4 regions of the Streptomyces sp. NPDC021020 genome follow, and region 3 is predicted to be linked to each of the others. Evidence: riboswitches for the same ligand, from Rfam matches in the RefSeq annotation. Region 3 holds a riboswitch; each other region holds the start of a gene.

Region 1 (7,623 bases), on a different contig from region 3:
CCGCCGGAGGGCTGCTCTTCTGCTCGATCGTGGGCCCCGAGGGCGGCGCGGCGTGCGGCGCGACGGCCATCGCCGTCTACACCGGCATCCAGATCGTGGCCAACGGCTACCAGGCGTACTACAACTGCCGTAACGGATTCGGCACCGCGTGTGTGAAGTCCTCCGTGCAGGCGCTGCTCATCTTCACCGGCATCGGATTCGCCCCCAAACTGGCGGCGACACCCGTCGGGAAGGTGGCGAACAAGATAGGGACCTCGGTGGCCGGCGGCGTCGTCAAGGGGGTCGGCGGGGTCGCGAAGGGACTCAAGAAACTCGGTGGGCTCTTCGGATGAGCGCGGTGAGGACGAAGGAGAACACGGAATGTCCGGCGACAGCGCAGGAGGTGGACCGGTGACGGCCGCGGCGGCAGAACTGCCGCACGGGCGGCAGCGGTTCCTGGTGCCGCTGGTGGCGCACGCCCGGTGGATGACCGCCGGGTGCGTGGCCGGCACCGCGGCGGGCCTCGCCGTGGCACTGTCGGTCGGCAGCCAGGAGCAGGACTGGGAGACCTTCAACCTGACCGGCCAGCTGGTCCTGCTGGGCGTCTTCCTGGTCGTCGTGCCGTGGGCGCAGCTCAGGCAGAAGACCCGGCGTTCGCTGGCCGAGGGCTACGCGGCGGCGGTACCGCTCCAGGCGCCGCCGGCCGTGCGGCGCGACCACGAGGGGCGGGACGCCGTCCGGCGCCGGCTCGCCCTCGACGCCGCCGTGACGGGGCTGGTCGGCGTGCTGCTCGCGCTGTTCGGCGTCTGGCGGCTGCATGTGCCGCTCCTCGTGCTGCTGCTGCCGCTGCTCTTCGCGGTGTTCGCGGTCGGGACGCGCAGCACCCGGCGGTGGGAGCGGGAGCACGGCGTCGTCCTGTGGCGGCCGGCGCTCGGCCGGGCCGTCGGGACGAAGGGCCCCGGGCTGTACGTGACGCCCGCGGAGGTGAGGCCGCCCGTGTAGCGCGGTGGGCCCCGCGGTGCCGCGGGGCCCACCTGTCACGGCCGCACCCCGGTTCAGCTGGGGCGGACCGCGCCCGCGAAAGGCATTTCGCTGATCGGCGCGATCCGCACCGTCGAGCCGGGGTGCGGTGCGTGGATCATCTTCCCGCCGCCGATGTAGATGCCGACGTGGCTCACACCCGAGTAGAAGAAGACCAGGTCGCCGGGCTGGAGCTGGTCGCGCGAGATGCGCGGGCCCGCGTTGATCTGGGTGTACGTGGTGCGCGGCAGCGACACACCCGCCGCCTTCCACGCCGCCTGCGTCAGGCCGGAGCAGTCGTACGCGCGCGGGCCCGTCGCGCCCCACACGTACGGCAGGCCGAGCGCCTGGTAGGCGAACGCCACGGCGCGGGCGGCGCGCGGCGAGGGGGCCGCGACCGCGGGCAGCGGCGCGGGGGCGGTGCCGTGCGCGGGGGCGGTGTCCTGCGCCGGGGGGCCGTCGTCCGCCGCGAGGGCCGCGCGCTGGGCGGCGGTCAGCCGGGCCAGCAGCGCCTGGGCGGCGGCGAGCTTGCCGGTGACGGTGCGGCGGTGGGCGGCGACGGCGGCCTGCGCGGTGCGCAGGGCGGCGAGCTTGTCGGTGGCCTGCGCGCGGGTGCTCGCGATGTCGCGCTGCTGGGAGGCGAGTTGGCGCAGCGTCACGGACTGGCGGGTGCCGGCCTGGTCGAGGAAGGCGGCGCGCTCCAGGTAGGTGCTCGGGGAGGAGCTGAGGGCGAGCTGCAGCAGCGGGTCGATGCCGCCGGTGCGGTACTGGGCGGCGGCGAGGCTGCCGAGCGCGTCCCGCGTGGTGTTGAGGGCGGCGGTCTTGCGGGCCAGCTCGTCCTGGAGGGCGGTGACCGCGGAGTTCGCCCGGTCGGCCTGCTCCGTGGCGCCGTCGTACTCCTGCGTGGCCTGCTCCGCCTGCTGGTAGAGCGTCGCGACCTGGGCGCGTACCTGGTCGGGGGTGAGCTGTGGCTCGGCGTGCGCGGCCTCGCCGAGCAGGGTCACGGAGGCGGCCGAGGCGAGGGCCAGGGTGACACCGACCCGTTTGGTGGCCGCGGAGGGACCGCCGGCTAAAGGAGGGCGCCTGCGGTGCGCGGCGGGGCCGGTGGGACTGCCGGCGGGACTGTGTGAGGCCATCGCGGCCGTCACTCCTTCCAGGGAACGGCCCGGCGGCGCCTGCACGGGGGGTCAGGGCGCCGCCGGGCCTTCGGCGGGGGTGGCCGAGTGCCGTCCACGAGCCGGGACGGCAGTGGGGTGTCGGCCACCTGAGGAGCGACGCTAGACCCGCCGGGGGCGGGAAAGGGGCGCGTTGACCGGGATTGGCCTCATCCGGTCACCTCTGCGCGCTTTCGACCGCCGTTCGACGGGTGACCCGCCCGCATATGCCCGCAGCCTGACCGGATGCCCCGGATCCGTACGACCGACGTACGGGCAGGGGCGCGGTCAGGCTGCGGAGGAGAGGCCGCGCGGGCGCCGGGGTCAGGCGACCCGGCGCGCCTGGGAGAAGGGCATCCAGCTCATCGGGGCGACCTCGACGACCGCGCCGGTGTGCGGGGCGTGCACGATCTGGCCGTTGCCGAGGTAGATGCCGACATGCGAGTTGCCGGAGTAGAAGAAGACCAGGTCGCCGGGCCGCAGATCGGCCTTCGAGACGGCCACCCCGTCGTGGATCTGGTCCTGAGTGGTGCGCCCGAGGGTCACGCCCGCCGCGCGGAAGGCGGCCTGGGTGAGCCCGGAGCAGTCGTACGAGCCGGGGCCGGTCGCGCCGCGCACGTACGGCTTGCCGCGCTGCGCGAGGGCGAACTGGATCGCGGCGGCGGCACGGCCGCTCGCGGGGCCGGAGTAGGTGTAGTCGCTCTTGGACGACGAGCCCTTGTGGATGTTCGCGACCTGGGCGCGCTGCTGGGCGGTGAGGCTGTTGAGCAGCTTCTGCGCCGCGGCGAGCTTGGTCTCCATCGTCTTCTTCTGCGTCGCGAGCTGCTGCTGCGCGGTGGTGAGCTGGGCGAGGCTCGCGGTGGCCTGCGCCCGCTTGATGGAGGCCTGCTCCTGCTGGATCTGGAAGTTCTTCAGCGCCGCGGTCTGGCTCGCCGACAGCTGGTTGAGCGTGTGCGACTGCTCCAGGAAGGCGGTCGGGTCGCTGGACAGCAGCAGCTGGACGGTCGGGTCGATGCCGCCGTCGCGGTACTGCGCGCTCGCGAACTGGCCCAGCAGCTGCCGGGTGGCGTTCATCTGCTCGGTCTTCCGGGCGACCTCGCCCAGCAGCGTGTTGGTCTTGTCGCGCTGCGTCTTGGTGTTCTCCACCGCCTGGTTGTAGGCCTCCGTCGCCACCTCGGCCTGCTCGTTGAGGGTGTCGATCTGCTGCTTGACCTCGGCGATGGTGGGCTTCGGTTTGGCGGGCGTGGCACTGGCGCTCTCGCTGAGCAGGGTGACGGAGGCAAGAGCCGCGGCCGTGACCCCGACCGCCGCGCGCGGGGCGGTGACGGCCAGCAGGCTCTGACGCGGCTTGCGGTGCGACGCCACGAAGGCGACTCCTTCCGTGAACCGCCGACCGGGTTAGCTGACGGGTTCGGGCCGGGAAGGTTGGCCCTACGGTCCGGCGCCTCGCGGCACCGTGTCCGATTCACCCCAACTGTGCTTGGTGGGTCCCCGGTTCCGGCCTGGGCCGGATTGAGCGGAGGTGAGACGCTGCCGGTGCGGTCACCGGCGGAGAACGTATCGCCTAGCGGGCTACCGTAGCCAAACTCTCCCGGGTCTGGGAAGTTTGGATCGGAACGTGACCGAAATCGCTTTGTGATCTTACGGTTCGTGACCGTGCGCCATGACGCCGGTCAACGTTCCCCGACGTCGGTCAGTACGGGCGGACCACGCCGTAGATGGGCATCTCGGTGATCGGCGCGATCTTCACGACGGTGCCGGTGTGCGGCGCGTGGATCATGTTCCCGCCGCCGATGTAGATGCCGACGTGGCTGTGGTCGCTGTAGAAGAAGACCAGGTCGCCCGGCTCCATGTCGGACTGCGACACCCGGGTGCCGACGTTGACCTGCTCGCCGGTGGTACGCGGCAGCGTCACGCCCGCCGCCTTGTACGCCGCCTGCGTCAGGCCCGAGCAGTCCCACGAGCCGGGGCCGGTCGCGCCCCACACGTACGGCTCGCCGATCTGGGCGCGGGCGAACGCGATGGCCTTGTCGGCGAGCGAGCTGTTCGCGGCGGAGGAGGTCGAGGTGGTGGAGCCGGCCTGCTGGGCCTGCTTGGCCGCCGCGTCCTTCTTCGCCTGCTCCTGCTTCGCGATCGCGGCGGCCTTGCGCGCCGCCTCCTCCTCCTGCTTCTTCTCCAGGGCCGCGAGCCGCGCCTTCTCCTGCGCGGTCAGGCTGTTGAGGAGCTGCTGCGCGGCGCCCAGCTTCTTCGCGACATCGGCCTTGGCGGTCTTGAGCTGCGCCTGCTTCGCGGTGAGCGTCTGGAGGGCCTGCGCGGCCTGGATGCGCTTCTGGGTCGCGTCGGCCTGCTGCACCCGGAAGTCCTCGACGGCGGCCTTCTGCCGCTTGCCGAACAGGTCGGTCAGGTGCCGCTGGTCCAGCAGGTCCTGCGGGCTGGCGGCGAGCAGGTAGGTGGCGGTGGAGTCGTCGCCGCCGCTGCGGTACTGCGCGGCGGCGTAGATGCCCAGCTGCCGGCGGGACTCGTTCAGCGTCTGCGTCTTCTGGGCGGCCTGCGTCAGCAGCGTGTTGACCTTGGTGTTCTGCTGGCTGGTGGCTTCCTTGATCCCGTTGTAGTTCTCGGTGGCCACCTCCGCGTCGTGCTGGAGGGCGTCCACCTTCGCCTTCACCTCGGCGATCGAGGGCTGCGGCGACGGGGCCTCGGGCGCGGCGCTCGCCGCCTCCGCGAAGATGGTCATCGTGGCCAGCGCGGCGGTCGTCAGCCCCACGGCCGTACGCGGCCCCGGGCTGCTGAGTATCGCGGTGCGGGACTTGCGGTGTGTCGCCATGCCCGACGGACTCCTTTCGGACGCTGCCTGGTGCGGCACCGTAACCAAGTGCCGCAGCGAGGGGAAGGCCGGTGTCCGGTTGGCCCCGATACCTTTTCGTAATCAATTCTGATTCTCACCGAGTGTGATTCGCGCGCTACGGGGAAAGGGGCCGAACCGGACGTCGCTGTCAGTACGGGCCTCTAGACTCGGGAGGCGATGAGCAGCCTCTTTGACGACGACTTCCTCGCCGGCCTCCAGTCCGGTCTGCACGTGGCCCCCGAGCCCGCCGACCCGGACGCCCCGCCGCCCCCGGAGGACCTGGAATCCGGCGGCGGCGCCCCGGCCGGCGAGCGCGACGCGTACTACCGCAACGGCGCCCCGCGCCCCGCCACCGACCCCGCGCAACTCCTCGAAGGGCTCAACGAGCAGCAGCGCGCCGCCGTCGAGCACGCCGGCGGGCCGCTGCTCATCGTCGCCGGCGCGGGCTCCGGCAAGACCCGGGTGCTCACCCACCGCATCGCCCACCTGCTCGCCGCGCGGCACGTCCACCCCGGCGAGATCCTCGCGATCACCTTCACCAACAAGGCCGCGGGCGAGATGAAGGAGCGGGTGGAGGAGCTGGTCGGCCCGCGCGCCAAGGCGATGTGGGTGTCCACCTTCCACAGCGCGTGCGTGCGCATCCTGCGCCGCGAGTCCAAGGTGCTCGGCTTCACGTCGTCCTTCTCCATCTACGACGCGGCCGACTCCAAGCGCCTGATGGCCCTCGTCTGCCGCGACCTGGACCTGGACCCGAAGCAATTCCCGCCGAAGTCCTTCAGCGCGAAGATCTCGAACCTCAAGAACGAACTGGTCGACGAGGAGACCTTCGCCGGGCAGGCCGAGAACGGTTTTGAGAAGAAGCTCGCGGAGGCGTACGCGCTCTACCAGGCGCGGCTGCGCGAGGCCAACGCGCTCGACTTCGACGACATCATCATGACGACGGTCAACCTGCTCCAGGCATTCCCCGACGTCGCCGACCACTACCGGCGGCGCTTCCGGCACGTCCTCGTCGACGAGTACCAGGACACCAACCACGCGCAGTACACGCTGGTGCGCGAGCTGGTCGGGACGGGCGAGGAGGCGGGGGAGCTGTGCGTCGTCGGTGACGCGGACCAGTCGATCTACGCCTTCCGCGGCGCGACGATCCGCAACATCCTCCAGTTCGAGGAGGACTACCCGCAGGCCCGCACGATCCTGCTGGAGCAGAACTACCGTTCCACCCAGACGATCCTGTCGGCCGCGAACGCCGTCATCGAGCGCAACGCCGGCCGCCGCGCCAAGAACCTGTGGACGGAGGCCGGCGACGGCCCCGTCATCACCGGCTACACCGCCGACCAGGAGCACGACGAAGCGCAGTTCGTCGCCGACGAGATAGACCGCCTCACCGACGCCGGCGACGCCCGCCCCGGCGACGTCGCCGTCTTCTACCGCACCAACGCGCAGTCCCGTGTCTTCGAAGAGGTCTTCATCCGCGTCGGCCTGCCCTACAAGGTCGTCGGCGGCGTGCGCTTCTACGAGCGGCGCGAGGTCCGTGACGTCCTTGCGTACCTACGCGTGCTGGCCAACCCCGAGGACGGCGTCCCGCTGCGGCGGATCCTCAACGTGCCCAAGCGCGGCATCGGCGAGCGCGCCGAGGCGATGGTCGAGGCGCTCGCGGCCCGCGAGAAGATCTCCTTCGCCGCCGCGCTGCGCCGGGTCGACGAGGCGTACGGCATGGCGGCGCGCTCGTCCAACGCCGTCAAGCGCTTCACGACGCTGATGGACGAGCTGCGCACCGTCGTCGAGTCCGGCGCGGGCCCCGCCGTCGTCCTGGAGGCGGTGCTGGAGCGCACGGGCTATCTCGCCGAACTGCAGGCCTCCACCGACCCGCAGGACGAGACCCGGGTGGAGAACCTCCAGGAGCTGGCCGCGGTCGCCCTGGAGTTCGAGCAGGAGCGCGGCGAGGAGGAGCCCGGCTCGCTGGCGGAGTTCCTGGAGCGCGTCGCCCTCGTCGCCGACTCCGACCAGATCCCGGACGACGACGAGTCCGGCGGCGTCATCACCCTCATGACGCTGCACACCGCCAAGGGCCTGGAATTCCCGGTCGTCTTCCTCACCGGCATGGAGGACGGCGTCTTCCCGCACATGCGGGCGCTGGGCCAGGTCAAGGAGCTGGAGGAGGAGCGGCGGCTCGCGTACGTCGGCATCACACGGGCCCGCGAGCGGCTCTACCTGACCCGGTCGATGATGCGCAGCGCCTGGGGACAGCCCGCCTACAACCCGCCCTCGCGCTTCCTGGAGGAGATCCCGGACGCCCTCATCCAGTGGCGGCGCACCGGCTCCGACGCCAAGGGCCCCGGCGGCGGGGGCGGCAGCCCGGCCTCCAAGGCGGCCGCGTCCCTCTCCTCGACCCTCGGCTCCGGCACGGGCGCGGGGCGGCGCGGCGCGGGCGGCTTCGCGACCCGGCGCGGTGCGGCCGACCGCCCGGTCATCTCGCTCGCGGTCGGCGACCGTGTCACGCACGACCAGTTCGGGCTCGGCACGGTCATCGCGGTGACCGGCCGGCCGGGTGACGAGAAGGCGACGATCGACTTCGGCGACGAGCGGCCCAAGCAGCTGCTGCTGCGGTACGCGCCGGTGGAGAAG
Region 2 (7,623 bases), on a different contig from region 3:
GCGGTCCGGGCAGAGCTGGGCGGCGGCGCTGGTGGCGCGCTGCCGGGCGCTGCGCGCGCCGGAGGCGGACGCGGAGGCGTACTACCTCGCCGCGCTCGACGCGCACGACCCGCACCGGCGGGCGATGGAGTCGGCCCGCACCGGCCTGCTGTACGGGGAGTGGCTGCGCCGGGCGCGCCGCAAGAACGAGGCCCGGGTCAGGCTGCGCACCGCACTGGACGTCTTCGAGCGGCTCGGCGCGGCCCCGTGGGCGGAGCGGGCGCGCGGCGAGCTGGGCGCGGCGGGCGGGACACTGCCGGAGGCCGGCCGGGAGGCGGCGCCGGTGGACGCGGAGGCGGGGCTCACACCGCAGGAATCGCAGATCGTCCGGCTGGCGGCGGAGGGCCTGTCGAACAAGGACATCGCGGCCCGGCTGTTCCTGAGCCCGCGGACCGTCGGCTACCACCTGTACAAGGCGTACCCGAAGCTCGGTGTGGCCTCCCGGGGCGAGCTGGCCGGGCTGTTCGGGCAGGCGTGACACGGGGGGGGGGGAGACACGCGGGTGCCCGCCCGGTCGCGAGGACCGGACGGGCACCGGGGGTCGTGCCGCTCGGGCGGTGGCTCAGACGGTGACGCCGTGCGACGCCAGGTAGGCGACCGGGTCGATGTCGGAGCCGTAGTCCGGCGTGGTGCGCACCTCGAAGTGCAGGTGCGGGCCGGTGACGTTGCCGGTGGCGCCGGAGATGCCGATCTCCTGGCCCTCGGTGACGGTCTGGCCGACCGAGACCACCGGGCGCGTCAGGTGGCCGTACAGGGTGTACTTGCCGTCCGCGTGCTTGATGATCACGTCGTTGCCGTAGGCGCCGTCCGCGCCCGCGTGGACGACGGTGCCGGCGGCCACCGAGTGGACCGGGGTGCCGCTCCAGACGAGGAAGTCGACGCCGGTGTGGTGGCCGGAGGACCACATGCTGCCGCCGGTCTTGTAGCCGGTGCCGATGGCGGCGTCGCCGACCGGCTTGGTCCAGCCGGTGTCGGCCTTCTTCGCGGCGGCGGCGGGGGCGGCCGGAGCGGCCTTCTTCACCGGGGCGGCCTTCTTGGCGGGGGCCTTCGCGGCCGGTGCCTTCACCGCGGGCGCCTTCGCGGCGGGCGCGGCGGCCGGGGTGGTGTCCAGCGTGATGTGCAGGCCGGGGCGTATCAGCGACGGGTTGGCGCCGATGGCCTTCTTGTTGGCGTCGTAGAGCGCCTTCCAGCCGCCCTTGACGTGGTGCGTGGTGGCGATCTTCGCGAGCGTGTCGCCGCGGACCACGGTGTAGTCGTGCGCCGTGGCGGTCGCCGCGGCCGGGGCCTTGGCGGGCTCGGCGGCGGACGCGGACTGGGCGACGCCGACGAGCGGGATCGCCACGGCAGCGGCGCCCGTACCGGCCACGATGCAGACGCGGGTGAGGCGGTTGAGCGAGCGGGGCTTGCGGTGCTGACCCTGTGCGGGCATGGGGATTCCTCTCCTACGCCTGCGAGGTGAGCTGTCGGGTTCGGGCTGGAGATGCCCGGCCGCGGCCGCGGTGCGCGCTCCGGTCAGGTGCGCGGGTGTACGGCACGGCTTCACCCCGAGCCGGCCGGGAGACGTCCCGGACGGCGGCTTACCTTGGGTCCCCCGCTCCTGCCCTTTGCAGCTCGGATGGTGCTGCGCCCGGGCGGCGGCAGGATTCGGCGTTCCGCCCGGCGGCTGTCGCGGACGTCCGGCCCGCGGTAACGGCGAAGCTAAACGACCTCGCGAGCGCCGGGCAAGCAAACCCGGCATGCCGCCCCATTCCACCCTTACCGGCGGTCACAGCGCGCCACCCGTACGATCCGGTACGTACCCGCGCCCGTCACCGTCCGCGGACCGGCCGCGTACCCACCGCAACATTCGACCCGCGGCGGGAACAGCGGGTGCGCGGGCCGGGAGCGGACCGTGTTCGGCGGGTGACACCGGACACACGATTCGCCCGGCGTGATCCACATCACCGTGAAATGTCCGATATGCAGGCTTATGCAACTTTCGCACCTTTAGTCGCCGATGGGGGGTCAGAACGTCCCCGGCGCCCCGCCGATCCGCGCGTCCAGCGTCCTGCTGAGCCGGTAGGCGACCGGCCGGAAGCCGACCGCGGGCCAGTGGCCCGCCGCCAGCGGCGAGGAGGAGTGCCAGCGGGCCGACATGTAGCGGTGTCCGTTGTCGTACGCCCAGGCCAGCGCGGTGGCCAGCAGCACCCGGCTGATGCCCTCACCGCGCGCCGACGGCTCCACGTACGCCTCGGCCAGCTCGACGCACGACTCGGGTATCACCGGATCCGGAGCGGCGGGGACGATGACGACCATCGCGATCTCCTCGCCGCGCCGGGAGGCGATCCAGGCGCCGCAGCGCGGGTCGGCGAGCGCGTCGGCGTAGCGCAGCCGGTGCGCGGCGAGCGCGGCCTCGGGCTGCGGCTGGAAGACCGCGGTGCCGCGCTGCCGCCGGGAGGACTCGGCGGCCATCCGCCCTATCTGCGGCAGGTCGCCGGGCCCGGCACGCCGGATGCCCAGGCCCTCCACCCCGCGCGGCTGCCGGCCGCGGGCCTTGACCGCCATCAGCCCGTGCACCAGCTCGCGGCCGAAGCCGAGGTCTACCCAGGGCGCGGTGGCCACCTCGCCCGCGGGCACCTGCACGTAGTGCACCAGCCGCCGGTCGGCGACCAGCCGCTCGGCGATCCGGGCGTAGAGCGAGCGCAGCACCTCGGTCTCCCGCCCGCCGGGCAGCGCGTGGCCGCCGTACGGGACGAGCGCGGAGTGGGGGTGGGTGCGCAGGCCCGCGGGGTCGTCGGGGGCGAGCGTGACGGGCTGGGCGGCGAGGTAGCCGATCATGTTGCCGTCGCCGTCGAGCGCGCGGCAGGCCTCCAGGCCGGGCACCGTGTGCAGCCGGCCGAGCAGGTCCTCGCCGCGCACGGGTCCGTCGGCCAGCCAGGACCGCTGCGAGGGCGGGCGCCGGGCACGGGCGAACCAGCGGTCGTAACGCTGCACGGCCAGGGGTATGTGCTCGGGAGTCAGCGGCGCGGTGGCGACAGTCATGGTGGTCGTGGACGCTAGCGGGGCGCGACCGCCGAGGGCAAGGCGGAGCCTGGTCACGACGCTCATGCCGGCTCCCCGCCCGTCCACGCGGGATGCCGCGGGTCGTCGGCGCGCACGGTGACGTCGGCGGTCTCCTCCGGCAGCACCTCGTCGGCGTAGCGCGCGAAGGCGGGCAGCGTCCAGCGCGCCGCCTCCTCCGTACGGCGGGCGAGCGCGGCCGGCGACAGCCGCAGATGCACCGTCAGGTCCAATGGCAGGCCCTGCCCGAGCAGCAGCGGGCCGTCCAGCACCAGGACCCCGCCGGGCGGCAGCTCGACGTAGTCCGCCCGGGTGGAACGGTCGGTGCCGGGGTCGCGCAGCGACGGCAGGGCGCGCCCGCTGCCGCCGGGGCCGAGCGGGTCCAGCACCTCCCGGCGCAGGGCGCCGGTGTCCAGCCACAGCTGGTAGTACGCGTCGGCGTCCTCGTGCCCGTACTCCAGCCGCAGCGACGCGGGCCGCCAGAAGTCCGCGGCGCGTACCCGCAGCACCCGGTGGCCGAGCGGCGGCAGCGCGGCGGCGAGGTCGTCGGCGAGGTCCGCGGTGCCGGCGGCGGGCGCGCCGTCCACGGCGACCCGCCACCACGGCCCCGCGGGCGGGTCCTGCCCGGCGATCTTCTCGGCGAGGGCCGCGGCGAGCCGGGGCCGGCTGATCGGCGTGAACTGCACGCGCCCATCCTGCCGGAGCCGCCCACGGAGCGGACGCGAGGGCCCGCCGTCACCCGATCGGGCGGGACGGCCGCGGGGCCGTACGAGCGCCACGCGCGCGCCCCGGCGGGGACCAACCCACCCTGATGGGCGAAATTCTCTACAAATCACCCATCTGCCGCCGAGCGGGATCCATGACTTTTTGTGACCCTGGAGGAACTCATGGTGACCGTCCCCCTCACCCAGGAGAAAGCCCATGATCCTGTCCATGTCCGGTGTCGTCCTGCTCGGCATCATCGTCTTCCTGTTCTTCCGCAAGGACGGTCTGAAGATGTCCCACGGCATCGTCAGCGCGCTCTTCGGCTTCTACCTCGCGAGCACCGCCATCGCCCCGAGCATCACGGCGGGCGGCGCGAGCCTGGCCAGCCTGCTGGGCGGGATCAAGATCTAGGGCTGCCGACGTCACCCCCAGGACCCGGGAGCGCGCCCGCTCCCGGGTCGCTCGCGGTCCCTCCCCCGCCGCACCCCAGCACTCCCCCGCCACCCATGGAGCAAGCCGTGTCCAGGCGCCCCCTGCCCAGCATCCTGACCAGCCGTCCCGCGCTCGCCCGCGGCCGCGACCTGGCGCGCACCGCCGCCGACGGCGCCTCGGACGTCCTGCATCCGGTCATCACCATCGGCCGCGGCATGCGCCGCCAGGCCGCCTGGGCGGGCACCTGGTGGGCCCGCACCCCCAAGGACCGCCGCGGCCCCGCGCTGCTGCTCGCCGCCGGGGGCGTCGTGGTCGTGGTGATGATGCCGTACGGGCCGCTGCTCGCCCTGGCCGCCGTGCTCGCCTCCGCCGCCTGGATGGGCCGCGACCGCGCCGCCCGCACCCCCGCGGGCCCCGGCGAGGCCGAGACCGCCCGGCTGCGCGCGCTGTACGACGCCCTGGTGCCGTACCTCTCCGACCCCGCCGACCCCGCGCCGCTCTACACGTACGACGGAGGCTGGGAGAAGGCCTTCGGCTCCTACGACTTCGAGGACGGCCGACTCGTCCGGCTCGAACTGCGCTACCCGGCGTACTTCACGGACGGCGAGCCCGACGCGCGCACCCGCGTCGAGCAGCTGCTGCACGCCAAGGCGGGGCGCGGCCGCGAATACCGCTTCGACTGGAACGAGGAGGACAACCGCCTCGTCCTCACCGCCCTGCCGCCGCTGGCCACCGACATCGCCGTGCAGCGCTTCGTCACCGCGCCCGGCGAGACGGTGCTCGGCTTCACCGACCCGGACGCGGTGGACCGCACGCTGCCGGTCACCGGCGGCGACGGCACGGAACCGCGCGACGCGCCGCCCGTGCTGTGGCGCACCGGCGCCCGCTCCACCGAGCCGCATCTGCTCGCCCTCGGCCAGCCCGGCACCGGCACCACCGGCCTGCTGCGCTGCGTCGCGCTCCAGGCGCTGACCGGCGGCGACGTCGTCGTGGTGGACGGCAGCGGCGCCGGTGAGTACGCGTTCCTGACCGGGCGGCCCGGCGTGCTCGCCGTCGAGGACGGCGTACTCGGCGCCGCCGCCACGCTCGAATGGGCCGCGCACGAGACGGAGCGGCGGCTCGTCGCCGTCAACCGCGCGCGGCAGGAGGGCCGCCCGGTCGAGGACGACGCGCGGCGCCCGCTGTGGATCCTCGTCGACCGGCCCACCGCCCTCACCCAGCTCGCCCTCGCCGAGGGCCGCCCCGATCCGCAGCTGCTGCTCGACGTGCCGCTGCGGCACGGGCGCGCCGCGAACGTCGCGGTGGCCGTCGCCGACCAGCTCGACGCGACGGAGGGGCTCGCGCCCGTCGTCGTCGCCCACACCCGCGCGCGGGTCGTGCTCGGACGGCTGGCGTCCGAGCACGTCGAGGCGGTGCTCGGCGCGGCGCCGGGGTCCACGCCGGCGGCGGACGTCCCGCCCGGCCGGGGGTACGCGCGGCTCGGCACCGGGCCCGTCCTGCGCCTCCAGGTCCCGGCGGCGCCCGACCCGTACGACGAGGAGAGCGCGGCCGCTCACCGCGAGGCCGTCCTCACCCTCCTCCCGGGCGCCGCCCCCGCCCCCACCTCGGACCCGGCCCCGGAACCCGCGGCCCCCTCCCTCCGCAAGGACGTCATCCGCACGGTCGCGGACCTGACCTAGGCCGCCCCTGCGGCGCGGGGAGCTGGCGCCTGCGGCGCCGGGCGAGCGTTTTTAGGGGCGCGGGGAACTGCGCGCTCAGCCCCCACCGGGGCGCGGGTAGTCACCGGCCCGAAGGGGCAGTTCGGTCCGTACCGGACCACCGGCCGGTGGGTGGTTGCTCGCGCAGTTCCCCGCGCCCCTGATAAGCACCGCCCTGCGCAAGGGCGCCGCGGCCGCAGCCGAAAACACGCACCGCCCCGCGCAGCGGATCGCTCAGGCCACGAACAACCCCGTAGGGTCCGCGTCCGGGGCGCCCCCCGAGCGGACGACGGTGGCAGCGGCGGCAAGCCGAGCCGCAGCCTCGCGCGCGGTGGGGCCGCTCACCGTGAAGGGGATGCGGACGTAGGACTCGAACGCCCCGTCCACCCCGAAGCGCGGGCCGGACGGGACCCGTACGCCGAGGCGCTCGCCCGCGACGGCGACCCGGGAGCCGGACACGTCACCCGTGCGGACCCACATCGTCATACCGCCGCGCGGGACGGTGAAGTCCCAGTCCGGCGTGTGCTCGCGCAGCGCCGCCGCGAGGTCGTCGCGGCATTCGCGGGCGCGCAGCCGCCGCGTGGCGAGCGCCTGGTCCCAGCCGCCGCCGCGCAGCAGCCAGGCGACGGCGAGCTGGTCGACGACCGGCGAGCCGAGGTCGAGGTAGGCGCGCGCGGAGACCAGTTGGCGGACGACGTCGGGCGTGGAGCGGACCCAGCCGATGCGCAGCCCCGCCCACACCGCCTTGCTCGCGGAGCCCACGGTCATGACGGTGCCGCCGCGGTCGAAGGCGGCCATCGGGCGCACGCCGGGCTCGTCGCCGTCCAGGGTCAGCTCGGCCATCGTCTCGTCGGCGACGACGACCGTCCCGGCGGCGCGGGCGGCCTCGACCAGCTCGCGCCGCTCGTCGTCGCCGACGAGCGTGCCGGTGGGGTTGTGGTAGTCGGGCATGACGTACGCCATCCGGGGGGCGGCGTCCCGCAGCACGCGGCGCCACGCGGCCATGTCCCAGCCGCCGAGCCCTTCGCGCAGGGCGACGGGGACGAGCCGGGCGCCGGTCTCGCGGAAGAGCTCCAGGACGTTCGCGTAGCTCGGCGACTCGACGGCGACGCGCTCGCCGTGCCCGGCGACACGGCGGGCGGTGGCGCCGATCGCGCCCATCGCCCCGGTGGTGACCATGATCTGCTCGGGCATGGTCGGCACACCGCGCGCGGTGTAGCGATCGGCGATGGCCTCGCGCAGCACGGGCAGACCGGCGGGGAAGTCGCCGTGGGTGGCGGCGTAGGCGGGCAGCTCGGCGAGGGCGCCCTCCATGGACTGGGTGAGCCACGGTTCGGGTGCCGGGAGCGCGGCGCAGCCGAGGTCGATGACGGAGCCCGCCGCGTCCGGCGGGAGGGGCTCCAGGCCGCGGGTGGGCAGTACGTGCCCGTCGGGGATCGCGGTCCAGCTTCCGGCGCCGCGCCGCGAGCGCGCGAAGCCCTCGGCGCGCAGCGCCTCGTACGCGGCCGCGACCGTGGTCCGGCTCACCCCCAGCGCGAGGGCCAGCTCGCGCTCGGCCGGCAGCCGGGCGGCGACCTGGACGCGGCCCTCCAGGACGAGCAGCCGCACCCCGTCGGCGAGCCCGCGGTAGGCGGGGAGCCGCCGTCCGCCGGCGGACGCCTGCGGCCCGGGCGACAGCAGCCTGGCCAGATGCGCGGCACTCACCGACGCG
Region 3 (7,623 bases):
GATCCGACCCACCGCCCGCTACGTGCTCCCGGAGTTCACCGAGCGCAGCAGCAGCGGCACCCGCACCACGGACCCGTACTCCAAGCTGCTCCAGGAGCGGATCGTCTTCCTGGGCACCCCGGTCGACGACACGTCGGCCAACGACGTGATGGCCCAGCTGATCCATCTGGAGAGCGCGAGCCCCGACCAGGACATCCACCTCTACATCAACTCGCCGGGCGGGTCCTTCTCCGCGATGACCGCGATCTACGACACGATGCAGTACGTGACGTGCGACGTCGCGACCGTCTGCATCGGGCAGGCGGCGTCGGCCGCGGCGGTGCTGCTGGCGGCCGGGGCGCCGGGCAAGCGGATGATCACCCCGTACGCCCGGATCCTGATCCACCAGCCGTCGATGGGCGACGTGGTGCAGGGCGACGTGTCGGACCTGGAGATCCAGGCCAACGAACTGCTGCGCACCCGCGACAAGCTGGAGGCGCTGCTGGTGCGCCACACCGGGCAGGAGCCGGAGCGGATCCGGGCGGACATCGAGCGCGACAAGGTCTTCGACGCCGCGTCCGCCGTCGACTACGGCCTGGCGGACCGGCTCACCAACAGCCGCAAGACCAACGGCCCGGCCACCGGCGCGCGGTGAGGCCGGTGCGCCCGGAACCGCCGCCGCTGCCGGCGCTCACCCGCTCCGAGGGCGAGCTGATCGACTGCTACCTGGAGGTCGTCGACCTGCTCGGCCGCGTCAACCCGTCGCGCGGCACCGACACGTACGGGGCGCTGCGTGCCGCGCAGGCGCTCGTCGGGCGGGCGCTTGCGCTGCGCGAGGCGCTGACGGTGATGCACCTGCGCGGCGAGACGCAGCTCCACCACGCCACGCTGGGGCGGGCGCTGCGGGTGCTGGACGGCGAGCGCCGGTCCTCGCTCGCGGTGGTGGCGCCCGCACCGGAGCCGCCCGCGCCGTGACGGCCGCCCGCGCCGTCACGCTGCGGCGCGGCCTCCCCTTGTCGGCCGAACCCTCCCTCATCCCGTCGGCCCAGCGGCGCGGGGCCGGCGGGCGACCGCCCCGGTTGCGCGGGCCGGTCCGGGCGGTGGGTCGACAGCGCAGGTCACAGCGGTGTGCCGGGGCGCGCCGCTCACCGGAAGGGAGCAGCGCCGCCACCCGGTCGGACCAAGCGTGACGAGGGTCACACCGGGCGTTTCCCGCCGGGTACCGGCGTGCCGTGTGCGTCACGATCCGTGGTGACGACAAGCCCCCGCCGCCGTGGCGGGGCGGTCCGCACGGACGCCGAGTCCCGCCGGCGTGCGGATGCCAGGTCGACACGAGTGCAACGGCGGGAGCGGAGGACCCACGCACGACGGGGCCGGACCCGGTACTCCCGGGCCGCCCCTTGGGGTGAAGCCGCAGCACGCGGCCGGGCATCTTCGCCTGCCCGAACCCGACAGGTCATCCTTCGCAGGCCGACGACGAAGGGTTGCGCATGACCGCGCCTGTCGCAGTTTCCGCTTCCGCACGGCTGACCCGTCTCGGGGCCGCGTCCGTGCTCACCGCCGCCGCAGTCGCCGTACCGTCCCTGCTGCCCGGCGCCGTCCAGCAGGCCGAGGCGGCCACCACGGGCGTCCGGGCCCTCGGGGTGGCGGCGTCCAAGGAGGGCTCCCTCTACCAGTGGGGCGCCACCGGGCCCTCGCGCTTCGACTGCTCGGGCCTGACCCTCTACTCCTTCAGCAAGGCCGGCAAGCGGCTGCCGCGCACCGCCGCCGCCCAGTACCGCAACACCCGCCACATCTCCGCGTCCGGCCGGCACGTCGGCGACCTGGTCTTCTTCCACAGCGGACCGTCCGCGTCCTCCGTCTACCACGTCGGCATCTACGCGGGCGGCGGCAAGATCTGGCACGCCCCGAAGACCGGCGCCCGGGTGCGCCTGGAGCACATCTGGACGCGCACCGTCTGGTACGGGCGGGTCTGACCGCCGCGCGGCCCGCGCTCAGCCCACCGGGACGGCCCAGGGCAGCACGATCCAGACGGTCTTGCCGCCGTCGCCGGTCGGGGTGACCCGCAGGCTGCCGCCGGACTCGGCGGTCAGATGGCGGATGATGACCAGCCCGCGGCCGTTGTCCTGCTGCTGCGGGCACACCGCGGCCTGGCGCGGCCAGCGCGGGTGGCTGTCGGTGACACCGATGTGCAGCTGCTCGGACCGCTCCAGGCGTACGTCGACGGTGAAGGTCGGCGACAGGCCCGAGGTGTGCAGCACCGCGTTGGTGGCCAGTTCGGACACGATCAGGCGCACGGTGTCGACGGCCGGGGCGCCCGCGGGCAGTCCCCAGTCGGCGAGCAGCGCGCAGACGTACCGCCTGGCCGCCGTCACCGAGGCGGGTTCGCTCGGCAGGGTGACGGACGCTTCCTGAAGATCTGCCATGGCGACGCTTCCCTTTCCCGCCGTGACCTGGCTCCGATGCGAACGCCCCGGCTGCGGGGCCGGAATTGGGCCGCCCTCGCATACGCCGGGTTCGCGCCAGAATGCACTCATCGTGCCGCCAATGCGGGCGCCGCACAGCGGTCTGCATATATCTGTCGCTCAAATCGGTGAACTCTGCCGCGGGAGAACGCACATGGTCGGCAGACTGGCGTATCGGGGAGAAGAGGACAGAACGCAACCGGCCGCCGGATTGCGTCGCAGCGAGGAGGGCGAGAGGACATGGAACGAGAGCCCGCCGTACGCCGGCGCCGACTCGGCGCGGAACTGCGCCGGTTGCGCGATCTCGCGGGGTTCACCAGCGGCGAGGCGGCCCAGCGGGTGGGGTGGCACCAGTCGAAGGTGAGCCGTATCGAGACCGGCCACAGCAGCGTCCGCGCCGAGGACGTCAACCTGCTGCTCGACGCCTACTCCGTACGTGACCGCGATGTTCGCGACCTGCTGCACACCCTTGCCGGACACGGCCACCAGCGCGGCTGGTGGCACGACTTCCGCGAGGTCCTGCCGGTCGAATACCGCGACTTCATCAGCCTGGAGACGGGCGCCACCCGGGCCAGGTCGCTGGAGACCACGGTGGTGCCGGGCCTGCTCCAGACTCCCGGGTACGCCCGTGCGCTCACCCGCGACGTACTGCCGCAGCTCGCCCCGCGCGAGGTGGCCGCGCTGGCCGAGGTGCGCATCGCACGGCAGGCTGTCCTGCTGGAGCAGAACCCGCCGCTGGAGCTGAACGCGGTGCTCGACGAGGCGGTGCTGCGCCGCGGTGTCGGCGGGCCGGAGGTGATGGCAGGTCAGCTGCGGTGGCTCGCACGCGCGGCCGAACTCCCGCAGGTTTCCCTGCAGGTGCTGCCATTTGCCGCGGGCGGGCACATAGGGGTGACGGGGTCTTTCGTCATCTTCTCCTTTCCGCGCATTGCAGATCTGGATGTGGTTGTTCTCGACCATCTGACCGGTAGTCTCTGTGTCGATCGGAAAGAAGACATCGCCGCTTACACCGCCGCGTTCGCCCGATTGTGTGATCGCGCGCTCCCCTGTGCGGAATCGGCTGCGATGATCACGGAAATCGGGGCGGAGTTCTCGCGGTTGCAGCGGCGCACTAAGGAGGCACCGACAGCATGACTGCGCGAATCCCGGCGGCCCGCGAGCCGCACGCCCACGTTCCGTCCAGCCTGGCGCTGGACGTCGCCTGGCGGCGCAGCAGCCACAGCACGGCGGCGAACAACTGCGTCGAGACGGCCCGTCTGCCCTCCGGCCCTGTCGCGGTCCGCGACTCCAAGGACACCGCCGGGCCGGCCCTGCTGTTCGCACCGGGTGCGTGGACCTCGTTCGTGGCGGCCGTCAACGCGGAGGCGCTCAAGGCCGGTTAGACCCCGGAGGCGGGCAGGTCCCGTCAGGTACGGATCGCCCCGGCCGGCGCGGTCGCGACGATCGTGGCGGCCGCCGCCGCGATCCCGGCCGGGGACAGCGCCGCGTTGGCCGTCACCCGCAGTCGGGAGACGCCGTCGGGGACGGACGGCGGGCGGAAGCAGCCCACCGCGAGCCCCGCGGCGCGGCACGCGGCGGCCCACTCCACCGCCGCCGCGGGCGAGGGCGCCCGGACCGAGACGACGCACGCGTCCGGCGCCGTCGCATCCAGCCCCGCGGCGGTGAGGCGGCGGTGGAAGTCGCGGGCCGCGCCCAGCGCGCGGCCCGCCCGCGCGGGCTCGCGCCGCAGCAGCCGCAGCGCGGCGAGGGCGGCGCCGGCCGCGGCCGGCGCCAGCCCGGTGTCGAAGATGAACGTCCGCGCGGTGTTGACCAGGTGGTCGATGACGGCGGCGGGGCCCAGCACCACTCCGCCCTGCGCCCCCAGCGCCTTGGACAGTGTCGCGGTGCACACCACGTCGGGCGCGCCCGCAAGGCCCGCCGCGTGCGCGGCCCCGCGCCCGCCGGGCCCGAGGACGCCGAGCCCGTGCGCGTCGTCCAGCAGCAGCGCGGCCCCGTGCGCACGCGCCGCGGCGGCGAGCGCGCCCAGCGGCGCCGCGTCGCCGTCCACCGAGAAGACGGTGTCGCTGACGACGACGGCCCGCCCGGCGTGCGCGGCGAGCGCCTTGCGCACGGCGGCGGGGTCGGCGTGCGGGACGACCTCGGTGGCCGCCCGGGACAGCCGGCAGCCGTCGATGAGGGAGGCGTGGTTGGCCGCGTCGGAGACGATGAGGGCGCCCGGCCCGGTGAGCGCGGTGACCGCCGCGAGGTTGGCCGCGTAGCCGGAGGCGAGCACCAGCGCGGCCTCGAACCCGGTGAAGTCGGCCAGCTCCGCCTCCAGTTCGGCGTGCAGCGCGGTGCTGCCGGTGACCAGCCGGGAGCCGGTCGCCCCGGCGCCCCACGTCACGCACGCCTGCGCGCCCGCCGCGGTGACCTCGGGGTGCAGGCTGAGGCCGAGGTAGTCGTTGCCCGCGAGGTCGAGCAGGCCCGGTTCCGCGGCCCGTGGGCGCAGTTCGCGGCGCAGCCCGGCGGCGGAGCGTGCGGTGGCCTGCTCGGCGATCCAGCCGAAGGGGCCGGGGTGCCCGGCGGCGGGCGGTGTGCTGGTCACGGCGGTCCTTCGGGGTGCGGTTCGGGAACGGTCGGCGGGGTGCGGCCGGGGCGGCGCCCGCTGCGGGGGCCTCACCCTGCAACGTACTGGCCCGCAATCGTGCACAGGGTGTGGTGATGCACACACCGGCGGCCACCGCTCTTGTTCGGTCCGTCCTTGGCTCGGGGCCGCCGGGTAGGCGAGTATCCCCTCATGGATCTGCTGACCGCACTGGTGGACAAGGGGCTGCGCCGCGAGCTGCCCACCCGGGACGAGGCGCTCGCCGTGCTGGCGACGTCCGACGACGAACTGCTCGACGTGGTGGCCGCCGCGGGCCGGGTGCGCCGCACGTGGTTCGGCCGCCGGGTGAAGCTGAACTACCTGGTCAACCTCAAGTCCGGGCTGTGCCCCGAGGACTGCTCGTACTGCTCGCAGCGGCTGGGCTCGCAGACCGGCATCCTCAAGTACACCTGGATCAAGCCCGAGGAGGCCGCGGCCGCGGCGGGCGCCGGGGTGGCGGGCGGCGCCAAGCGGGTGTGCCTGGTGGCGAGCGGGCGCGGGCCGACCGACCGCGACGTGGACCGGGTCTCGGAGACGATCGCGGCCATCAAGGGGCAGCACGAGGACGTCGAGGTCTGCGCGTGCCTGGGCCTGCTGACGGGCGGCCAGGCCGACCGGCTGAAGGCGGCCGGCGCGGACGCGTACAACCACAACCTCAACACCTCCGAGGGCACGTACGGGACCATCACCACGACCCACACGTACGCCGACCGGGTCGACACCGTGCAGCAGGCGCAGGCGGCCGGGCTGTCGGCGTGCTCGGGGCTCATCGCGGGGATGGGCGAGAGCGACGCGGACCTGGTGGACGTGGTCTTCGGGCTGCGCGAGCTGGACCCGGACTCGGTGCCGGTCAACTTCCTGATCCCCTTCGAGGGCACCCCGCTGGCCGAGGAGTGGAATCTCACCCCGCAGCGCTGCCTGCGGATCCTGGCGATGGTCCGGTTCGTGTGCCCCGACGTGGAGGTGCGGCTGGCGGGCGGGCGCGAGGTGCACCTGCGCACGATGCAGCCGCTGGCCCTGCACCTGGCCAACTCGATCTTCCTGGGCGACTACCTGACGAGCGAGGGCCAGGCCGGCCAGGCCGACCTGGACATGATCGCGGACGCCGGCTTCGAGGTGGAGGGCGCGGACACCACGACGCTGCCCGCGCACCGCGCCGCCGGGCTGTGCGGCACCCACGACCGCGGCTGCGGGGGCTGCGGCGACACCGCCTGTGCCGACGCGCACGGGCACGGGCACGGCGGGGCGGAGGCCGCACCGCCCGTGCCGGGTGCGCGGACGGACCTGGTCGCGGTGCGCCGCCGGGGTGCGGGAACGGACCTGCCGCCCAATGCCTGAGCCCGCGGCCCTGTTCGCGGCCCCGGCCCCGCTGTCGCCCGAGGTGCTCCTCGGCCTGGACCGCGAGCACGTCTGGCATCCGTACGGGCCGATGCCCGGCCGCCAGGAGCCGCTGGTCGTGGCGTCGGCCGAGGGGGTGCGGCTGCGGCTCGCGGCGCCCGCGCAGGGGCGTGACGAGCTGGTCGACGGCATGTCGTCGTGGTGGTCGGCGATCCACGGCTACCGGCACCCCGTGCTGGACGCGGCCGTACGCGACCAGCTCGGGCGGATGAGCCATGTGATGTTCGGCGGCCTGACCCACGAGCCCGCCGTGCGGCTCGCGGCGCGGCTGGTGGAGATCACGCCCGAGCCGCTGCGGCACGTCTTCCTGGCCGACTCCGGGTCGGTGTCGGTCGAGGTCGCGGTCAAGATGTGCCTGCAGTTCTGGCGCTCGCTCGGCCGGCCGGAGAAGCGCCGGCTGCTGACCTGGCGCGGCGGCTACCACGGCGACACCTGGCAGCCGATGTCGGTGTGCGACCCCGACGGTGGCATGCACCACCTGTGGTCAGGGGTGCTGCCCGAGCAGGTCTTCGCCGAGCAGCCGCCGCCCGGCTTCGACGCGGAGCCCGACCCGGCGTACTGCGAGCGGCTGCGCGCCCTGGTCGCGCGGCACGCGCACGAGCTGGCGGCGGTGGTCGTGGAACCGGTCGTGCAGGGCGCGGGCGGCATGACCTTCCACTCCCCCGGCTACCTGCGGGTGCTGCGGGAGGCGTGCGACGAACAAGGGGTGCTGCTCGTCCTCGACGAGATCGCCACCGGCTTCGGCCGCACCGGAAAGCTCTTCGCGGCCGAGCACGCCGGGATCAGCCCCGACGTGATGTGCGTCGGCAAGGCGCTGACGGGCGGCTACCTGACGATGGCGGCGGCGCTGTGCACCTCCGCGGTCGCCGAGGGCATCTCCCGCGGCGAGGTGCCGGTGCTCGCCCACGGGCCGACCTTCATGGGCAACCCGCTGGCCGCCGCGGTCGCGAACGCCTCCCTCGACCTGCTGCTCGGGCAGGACTGGGCGGGGCAGGTCGAGCGGATCGGGGCGGGCCTGCGCGAGGGCCTGGCGGCGGCCGCGGAGCTGCCCGGCGTGCGCGACGTACGGGTGCTCGGGGCGATCGGCGTGGTGCAGCTCGACCACGAGGTGGACATGGCAGCGGCGACCCGCGCCGCGGTGCGCGCCGGGGTGTGGCT
Region 4 (7,623 bases), on a different contig from region 3:
CCTGCCCGCGGCGGCGCGGCGCGGACCCGCCTCCCGCCCTTCCCGGGGGTGCCGGGGGAGACGGGCCCCGCGCGTACCCCGGCCGTCACCAGCCGGGCGCAGCCCTCAGCACTTGTCGGCCGGCACGGGACGCACAGCAGCGGGCACGCGGCCGCCGACGACGGGTCGGTGCTGGTGTACGGCGTGCCGCGCGGCGAGTTGGCGGGGACGAAGCTCGCCCACGCCGTCTTCTCGACCGGCGGCGCGAGCAGGAAGGAGTCGCAGGAGACCTGCCTGCTGTCGCCCGCGGCGAGCGTGAAGCTGCCCGCGGCCTGCGAACACTGAGGCGCTGTCGAGTCGTTGACGCGTCCATCCGCGGCCGCGACGGGACCGGCGTCGCTGACGGTGGCGCGCCAGCGCGCCGTACCGGGCAGCTGGAGCAGCCCGACGGGGCCGGACTTGACCCTTGGGCCGGGCCCGCGCCGGCGGGCAGTCGTGCGGCTTGCACGCGGCCCCCGGCGCGACGGCACGGTCACGGTGGTGGAGGTCAACGCCCCGCTCGCGTCAGCGCCGTTGGCGATGTCCTGGACCTGCGCGGTGGCGCAGCCCGTGCTGACGACCGTCCGCAGGCGGATCTGCGGGGCGTCTCCCCGGAGGCGGCGGCGAGCGACGGCCGCGCGCCGCCCGCGAAGGCGCTGGCGCCGGTGAGGGAGGGGTGCTGGGCGGCGGAGATCCCGGAGAGGTCGACCGTGCCGTCCGCGCCCGGCGCCGGGTCGTGTGGGCGAGGTCGAGCCCGGTGCGCCGGGCCCGCGGGTACGCGGCGGCGTGGCGCGCCCCGCCGCAGGAGACGCCGGCGGGGTGAGGGTCACGGACGCGCCCGTGCACAGGCACGGCGAGCGCCGGTGGCCGGGTCCGCCGAGAAGAGGATGCCCGCGTCGCCGAGTCCGTACAGGCAGCGGGTGGTGGTGTCGTACGCGTAGCCGTAGTCGCGGGTGACGCCGCCGTTGACGGCCGGGAAGCCGGCGCAGGGTGCGGCGTGCGTCCAGCTGTAGCAGGTGGTGGTGCCGGGCGGCGCCCCGCCCAGCTCGGCGAAGTAACTGCGTTTGTCACCGCCCGCGTTGACGACCTCGGGAGTGAAGACGAGCGCTCCGGCGGGGAGTTGCCCGAGTCCGGTGGCGGGCGGCGCGAGCGTGCCGCCGTCGAGTGTGAAGCAGCCGGTGGTCGGCGAGCTGCCCGAAGAGGCCGTGGTGCAGACGCCGTTGGGTGCGCCTGCGGTGTCGTAGGAGACGAAGGCGTTGTAGGCGGAGGCGTTCGGGTCGGACACGGCGGGGTGCGGGGTGGTCCAGCCCGCGCAGACCGCGCCGGTCGCCGGGTCGTAACAGCCCAGCGAGGTGGGCGTGCTGCCGTTCTGCGGCGAGGAGGAGGCGTAGAGGCGGCCGCCGGCGACGGTCGCCCCGCCCTGGTAGGGCGAGTAAGTCGCCCCGGGCGCATCGTGGTTGGGCGGCACGATCGCGGCGAACGGCTGCCCGGTGCAGGGGCTCCGGGACGCCGTGTCGAAGCACAGCACCTCGCCGGTGCTGGCCACGCCGTACGCCTTGCCGTCGCCGGTCGTGACGAGGCCCGCCAGACTGTTGGCGGCGCTCGGCGAGCCGGTGGACGACTCCAGTGCGACGTAGCCGCAGTTGGCGCGGGCGCCGAGGTCGAGGCATCCGGCGCCGACCGAACCGGCCGCGACCGCGGGGTAGTAGACGACTCCGGCGCGGTGTGGGTCCCGCACGTACTGCGGGGTGAGGGTGGCGAAGACGTCACCCGTACTGCCACTGCCGAGCGGGCCCGCGGTGGTGTTGAGCGGGCGCGGCCAGGGGCCGCCCGTACAGGGCCGGCCGGAGGAGAGGTCGTTGCAGACCACGAGCGGGTCGGCGGGGCCGGTGTGGTGGGAGATGCTCCAGGCCTCGACGTCGCCGGAGGGCGCGTGGAAGAGGAGCGGCGTGAAGCCGTCGCCGCCGGTGTCCCCGGGGCCGGTGGAGGCCGGCCGCGCGGCTCTTCCCCGGGTTCCGCCCGGGAGATGTCCCCACGCACCCCTGGTGTGACCGGCGGGGCACAGCACACTTCGTGCGGAGGCGGGGGCGGGGCCGGGTGCCACTCCGGGGGTATCTCCTCGGAACGCGCGTTCACCTTCGTCCGGGATCGCCGAGGGACGGGGAAGCGCATTCCTGCGAGGGCAGCCCCGGACCGTCCCCCTCCCGGGTCCCGTCGGCGGCTGTCCGCCGGTGGTGGTGGTCTCGTGGGCGGCGGTCCAGCCGAGCGTGTCGCCGGGCGGGGGCAGCGCGCCTGCGCCGTCTCCGCCGACGTGGGCCGTGACCGGTGCGGTGGAACCGGCCGCCGTCGCGAGCAGCGCCGCCGAAAGGACTGCTCCCGCGCCGATGGCAAACCTGCGAGGTCTGCTGACCGCCCTCCGCGCCGGAGGCGTGGAAAGGGAACGCAGCAGCCGGAGCATCGGTGTCCCCATTTCCTCTCGACGCGCACGGACGCGGTCGTCGGCCCGCGTGCGAACACGGTAGGGCAGGGAGAGACGTGCAGGTCACCCGGACGAGCTGAAGGAGAGGGGCGTTGAATGCAATGCGCCGGTTGCTTTCGGAAAGGGGCGGTCGGCGGTGTCCTCCGTGACGATTTCCGACCGCTGATGCAAAGACTGCAGAAGGGGACCTCCGCGCACGCCGGGCGCGCGCGGCGGGAATGATGTGCGGCTCGTTTGTGTGTTTTGCGGCGGCGCTTTACGGTGCGAGGTGCGGGGTGGTAAAGGCCTGGGTCTTGGGCCGGTTGCCGGCCCCGGGGGCCGGCTGCCGCGGGTCGCGGCGGGGCGGGCGGGCGCGGTGACCGGCGGCAGCGCCGCTGCGGGCCCGGTGCGCGGGGCGGGGACGGGCGGCGCGGTGGGGCGCGGACCAGTCGTACCGGCGGGCGCTGCGGGCGCCGGCGCGTGGTCGGGGCGGTCGGAGCGTACCGCCGAACGGTGGATCACGTTCCGCCAGTCGGGTGAATCGCGCGGGGTGGCGTGGGCGCTGGGGCTGGTGGGGCATCACCGTTGTGAGTAAGGCGGGTGACCTGCCACTACAGCGCGGGACACCTGCCGTAGCAGGAGGTGAGCCATGATTACGAATGGCTTGTGGCGAACGGTGCAGCGTGCCATTGAGTCGCCGGAACTGACGGTCCGGTTGATCGCCATCCTGGTCACCATGGGCACGTGCGCCGCCGTCTTCGCCTGGCTCTGGAGAGCCTGACCCTCCGTCCCGCCCCGGCCCCGTACCGGCGGCACCAGCGCCGCCGACCAGGTCGCGACCCGTCCGTCCACAGCCTGTGGACGACGGTCCGCCCGTACGGTCACGGGGTGCGGGGCGGGGCGCGGGCGACGGCGACGCGCTGCCCGGCGCGGGGCCTGGCGCTGCCGGGCCGCAGGGCGGCGCGAGCCGCGGGAGCGCCCGTGGCTGCCCGGGATCCGGAATCCCGCGCGGCCCGCAGGTCACAGCCGCCCGTCCAGCGTGCGGGCTCAACTTCCGTTCCCGACAAGCGAATTGGAGTCGTCAGAAGCCCCTGGCATAGTCAGTCCCCATGAACACCGACTCCTTCTGGGCCCTCCTGGAGGACTCCCGGCGGCACGGCTTGGGCAGTGACAAGCGTGACGCCGGACTGCGCGACAGCCTCGCGCGGCGCACCGGTGACGAGATCGTGGCCTTCCAGGCCTGGCTCGACGAGCTGACCGACCTGGCCCTCACCTGGGATCTGTGGGCCGCCGCCGACCGGATCTTCGGTGGCTGGTGTTCCGACGACACCTTCCGCTCCTTCCAGCACTGGATGATGGGCCTCGGCCGCGCGGTCTTCGAGGCCGCGGTGAACGACCCGGACGTCCTGGCCTACGCCCCCGAGGTGCTGCGGCTGTCCGGTCGCCCCCGCGCCGCCTGGCCCGCCGCCGACCGGCCCGCGTGGCCCGCCCTCGACACGGTCGGCCTGGCCGCGTACGAGCTGGTCACCGGACCCTGCGAGGACTTCGGCGACGCCTTCTACGCCGCCGTCCGCGGCGCCCGCGGCGCCCGCCGCCACTGGCCCGCTCCCTACGGTGCCGGCTGCGGCGGCCGGGGGACCGGCGCCCCGCCCGTACCGGCGGACAGCCCCGACCCCTCCGGGCGCCGCTGGTCGGCCCTCGACGAGGAGGAAGCGGCCCGGCGGCTGCCGCGGCTGAGCGTCCTCTTCCCCCTCGACGAGCCCTTCCCGCGCGGCGGCGCCACCGACCGGTCCGCTCCGTAGCGGGCGCCGGGCCCCGTACCGGCCGGTCGGCGCCTGCGGCGGGCGGTCGGGGCCCGGCTGCCGCGCGGCCCGGCCCGGCTCAGACCCCGTTGACGAGCCGGATGTAGCGCACCCAGTCCCAGTTGGGGCCCGGGTCGGTGTGGTCGGTGCCGGGCACCTGGACGTGGCCGATGATGTGGGCGCGGTCCTTGGGTATGCCGTACTTGTCGCAGATCGCCGCCGTCAGCGCTGCCGAGGAGTGGTACATCGCGGTCGTGAAGTACGACGGCTGGTCGACCCAGCCCTCGTGCTCGATGCCGATGCTGCGGGTGTTGTAGTCCCAGTTGCCCGCGTGCCAGGCGATGTCGTGCTCGCGGACGCACTGGTCGATCGCCCCGTCGGCGGACCGGACCACGTAGTGGGCGGCGGCCGCGTGCGCCGGGTCCTGGAAGAGGGAGATCGTGTCGGCGAAGGTCTCCTGGGTGACGTGGATGACCACCATCTGGATCGGGTAGCTGGAGGGCCGGTTGGACGCCGTGTAGTTGGCGGTGCTGGCCGGCGCCCAGGTGGCTGACGGGTAGTCGACCGCGGCGGCTGCGGCGCGGGCAGAGGCGGGGGTGGCGGCCGGGGCGGAAGCGGCCGGCCAGAGGTCGGCGGCCAGGCCCGCGGTGGCGGCGGCGCCGATTCCGAGTCCGCCGCGCAGCAGCGAACGGCGGGTGGGTTCCGCAGGGTTGGGGCGATGCATCGGGGGCTCCCAGAGGCGTCATGGTGCTGAGGCGGCATGGTGCTGAGGAGTCATGGCATGGACGAGTGCATGACAAGAGCATCGGGCCTGCCCATCGTGCGGCTCACGCCCCTGGCGTGCCAAGGGATTCGCGAATTGGCACAGGTTCAGACCACTGGCGCACCCGCGCCGCCGCGAGGGTCACCGACCCCTCACCCCGCGTGATCATCCCTCCCCCTTCCGGTAACAACTGGCGAACACTCGCATCACTGCCCGGCCACGCCGCGTGTCCGCTTCCTCCCTTCTACGGATACCCTGCCCGATTGCTTCCCACCCCCAACTCTTCGATTCGGCTTGGAAAACCCGTCCGGCTCTATTAACGTTCGATAACGCAGCGCGGTCGTCACTGCCGCCGACAGGCGGCACCGTGCGCTTGCCGAATCCCGTCCGCGGGAACCGGGGACCCGCCCTTCCGTCACCACGGAAGGGGTCCAATGGGGTGAATCGGGGGGCCGTCAGGCCGTCCGTAGGAGACCTTCCTGCTCCGAACCCGTCAGCTAACCCGGTAGGCGAGAAGGAAGGAAAGGAGTGCGCCCCCGTGGCGTCCAACCAGCCTGCCTACGCTCCGACCCCGGTGGCAGAACCGACCGGGCAATGGCACTTCGGAGAGCCCGGCGAGCGCTTCTCGCCCGACGGCCCCGGCTATTTCCCCGCGGCACCCGGCACCCCCGCCGCCCCCCAAGCCCCCGGCTCCCAGGGCTTCCCCGGCTCCGCCGCCCCGCTCCCGGCACCCGCCGCAGTCCCCGCCCCCGAGGCCCCCGCGCCGGCCGGCTCCCCCCGGCCCGACGCCGACGGCCTCCCGGGCGACGGCCCACGCAGCCAGCCGCGCCTGCCCCGGCAGCGCGGCGGGCTCCCGGGTCTGGCCGGCGGCCTGAGCAGCGCGGCCAGCGTCGGATCGGCCGTGCTCGGCATGGCGGCGATGGCCGCGGTCGGCACGGGCGGCGTGGCCGCCGCGGCCGAACCGCCCGCCGCCGCCGCGCCGGTGGCGGCTCCTGACCTGCCGGTCGCGCCGGCAGCTCCCGCCGCGGCCCCCGCCGTCCCGTTGCCGGACGTCGCGGTCGGCACCCCGTCGTACGACCCCGCCGCCGTCACCCGGGCGGCGACCGCGGCCCCCGCCGCCCCGCCCACCACCGAGGCCCAGGACGCCCCGTGCGCCGAGCCCGGCGCGGAGACCGCCGACCCCGGCGAGGCGCTGTGCAGCCGCATCATCGCCCAGGTCACCCAGCAGCGCGCGGACGCCGAGCGCCGCGCCCGCGAGGCCGCGGAGCGGATCGCCGCGGAGAAGGCGGCCAAGGAAGCCGCGGCCCGCAAGGTGCGCGAGCAGGCCGCCGCCGCCAAGGCCGAGGCCGAGGCGAAGGCCAAGGCCGCCGCCGAGGCCGCCGCGCAGGCCGAGGCGGAGCGGCTGGCGCAGCTCGCCGCCTCCTACGTCAAGCCGGTCGCCTCGTACACGCTCACCAACGCCTTCGGCGAGTCCGGCAACATGTGGGCCATGCACACCGGCCAGGACTTCGCCGCCCCCACCGGCACCCCGGTCCACGCCGTCCACACCGGTACGGTCACCTCGGCCGGCTGGGCGGGCTCGTACGGCTACCGGGTGGTGCTGCGGCTCGACGACGGCACCGAGCTCTGGTATTGCCACCTGTCGACGATGGTCGCCACGGACGGCCGCGTCACCACCGGCGACACGATCGGCCGGGTCGGTGCGACCGGCAATGTACCGGGCCCGCACCTGCACCTGGAAGTACGCCCCGGCGGCGGCGCACCGGTCGACCCGGTGCCGTGGCTGCACGGCCACGACGTCGCCGTCTGAGATCCGGCGCGAAACGCCACGCCGAAACGCACGCACGTACGGATATCTGCGCATAAGCTAGGCGACAGGCATAGGCTTGCAGGTATCGGGGGTCGGGCACACGGTCTGTCCCCGGTATCGGCGGATTCACCGGACACGCACACCGCAGACGTGCGAAGGAAACACCGCAGGAGTACGGTCACGGCAAGGGCCCTGCGCCCGCTCGCAGGCCCCCAGGAGCCGCCGCGGCCCCGGCGTTCACCCCCCCCGACGCCGGGGCCGTCGGCATCTCCAGCCCCCGGCCCCCTCCCGCCCGGCCGGCAGGTCAGCTCCCGGCGCCGCCCGCGGCCGCCGTACCGTCCGCCGCCGCGCCTTGAGGGGCCTCCGCCTTCTCCGGCCCGTTGCCGTCCGGCGCGTCCGCCCCCGCCGCGAAGCCGGCCGCGAGGCCGACCAGGGCGACGAGGTCGGCCCGGTCCGTCGCACCGTCCAGGGCGCGGTATTCGACGGCCGCCAGGATCGCCATCCGTTCGCCCAGCCCCCACTGCGGGTAGGGGTCCGCCGCGACCAGATCCGCGGCGAGGACGGGCAGCGGGCGCCCCGCCGTGTGCCCGCGGTGGATGACCTCCCGCAGGTCCAGCAGGTAGTCGGCGTAGCGCCGCACATCCGCGGGCGTCATCACCGGCCCGTGCCCCGGCACGACGACCCGCGGGTCGCACTCCAGGATGCGCTCGCACGCGGCGTGCACCGACTCCAGCGGCCCCGCCCAGTGCACCGGGTGGTCCTCGTTGAAGAC

The links. Region 3 has a riboswitch for cyclic di-AMP ahead of ACH4SL_RS28230 (C40 family peptidase). Riboswitches for the same ligand answer to the same signal wherever they lie in the genome.
Region 1: another riboswitch for cyclic di-AMP. It lies ahead of ACH4SL_RS16980 (NlpC/P60 family protein); the one in region 3 lies ahead of ACH4SL_RS28230 (C40 family peptidase).
Region 2: another riboswitch for cyclic di-AMP. It lies ahead of ACH4SL_RS25875 (peptidoglycan DD-metalloendopeptidase family protein); the one in region 3 lies ahead of ACH4SL_RS28230 (C40 family peptidase).
Region 4: another riboswitch for cyclic di-AMP. It lies ahead of ACH4SL_RS01605 (M23 family metallopeptidase); the one in region 3 lies ahead of ACH4SL_RS28230 (C40 family peptidase).

Annotation. Positions count from the first base shown of each region.
Region 1 is NZ_JBIRQQ010000005.1:385,982-393,604, forward strand. It holds gene ACH4SL_RS16965 (RHS repeat-associated core domain-containing protein) at 1-332, shown strand, start outside; gene ACH4SL_RS16970 (hypothetical protein) at 361-981, shown strand; gene ACH4SL_RS16975 (NlpC/P60 family protein) at 1,035-2,135, opposite strand; gene ACH4SL_RS16980 (NlpC/P60 family protein) at 2,478-3,518, opposite strand; cyclic di-AMP (ydaO/yuaA leader) riboswitch at 3,525-3,682, opposite strand; gene ACH4SL_RS16985 (NlpC/P60 family protein) at 3,847-4,977, opposite strand; gene pcrA (DNA helicase PcrA) at 5,176-7,623, shown strand, end outside.
Region 2 is NZ_JBIRQQ010000008.1:471,573-479,195, reverse strand. It holds gene ACH4SL_RS25880 (AAA family ATPase) at 1-517, shown strand, start outside; gene ACH4SL_RS25875 (peptidoglycan DD-metalloendopeptidase family protein) at 602-1,468, opposite strand; cyclic di-AMP (ydaO/yuaA leader) riboswitch at 1,472-1,661, opposite strand; gene ACH4SL_RS25870 (GNAT family N-acetyltransferase) at 2,044-3,060, opposite strand; gene ACH4SL_RS25865 (uridine kinase) at 3,123-3,764, opposite strand; gene ACH4SL_RS25860 (hypothetical protein) at 4,000-4,194, shown strand; gene ACH4SL_RS25855 (hypothetical protein) at 4,302-5,894, shown strand; gene ACH4SL_RS25850 (PLP-dependent aminotransferase family protein) at 6,147-7,623, opposite strand, start outside.
Region 3 is NZ_JBIRQQ010000010.1:78,341-85,963, forward strand. It holds gene ACH4SL_RS28220 (ATP-dependent Clp protease proteolytic subunit) at 1-634, shown strand, start outside; gene ACH4SL_RS28225 (hypothetical protein) at 640-954, shown strand; cyclic di-AMP (ydaO/yuaA leader) riboswitch at 1,294-1,466, shown strand; gene ACH4SL_RS28230 (C40 family peptidase) at 1,470-1,955, shown strand; gene ACH4SL_RS28235 (ATP-binding protein) at 1,974-2,405, opposite strand; gene ACH4SL_RS28240 (helix-turn-helix domain-containing protein) at 2,685-3,578, shown strand; gene ACH4SL_RS28245 (DUF397 domain-containing protein) at 3,575-3,826, shown strand; gene ACH4SL_RS28250 (aminotransferase class I/II-fold pyridoxal phosphate-dependent enzyme) at 3,850-5,028, opposite strand; gene bioB (biotin synthase BioB) at 5,221-6,405, shown strand; gene ACH4SL_RS28260 (adenosylmethionine--8-amino-7-oxononanoate transaminase) at 6,398-7,623, shown strand, end outside.
Region 4 is NZ_JBIRQQ010000001.1:350,456-358,078, forward strand. It holds gene ACH4SL_RS01585 (hypothetical protein) at 1-324, shown strand, start outside; gene ACH4SL_RS01590 (hypothetical protein) at 845-2,122, opposite strand; gene ACH4SL_RS01595 (DUF4240 domain-containing protein) at 3,586-4,278, shown strand; gene ACH4SL_RS01600 (N-acetylmuramoyl-L-alanine amidase) at 4,358-5,002, opposite strand; cyclic di-AMP (ydaO/yuaA leader) riboswitch at 5,406-5,568, shown strand; gene ACH4SL_RS01605 (M23 family metallopeptidase) at 5,616-6,851, shown strand; gene ACH4SL_RS01610 (MBL fold metallo-hydrolase) at 7,156-7,623, opposite strand, start outside.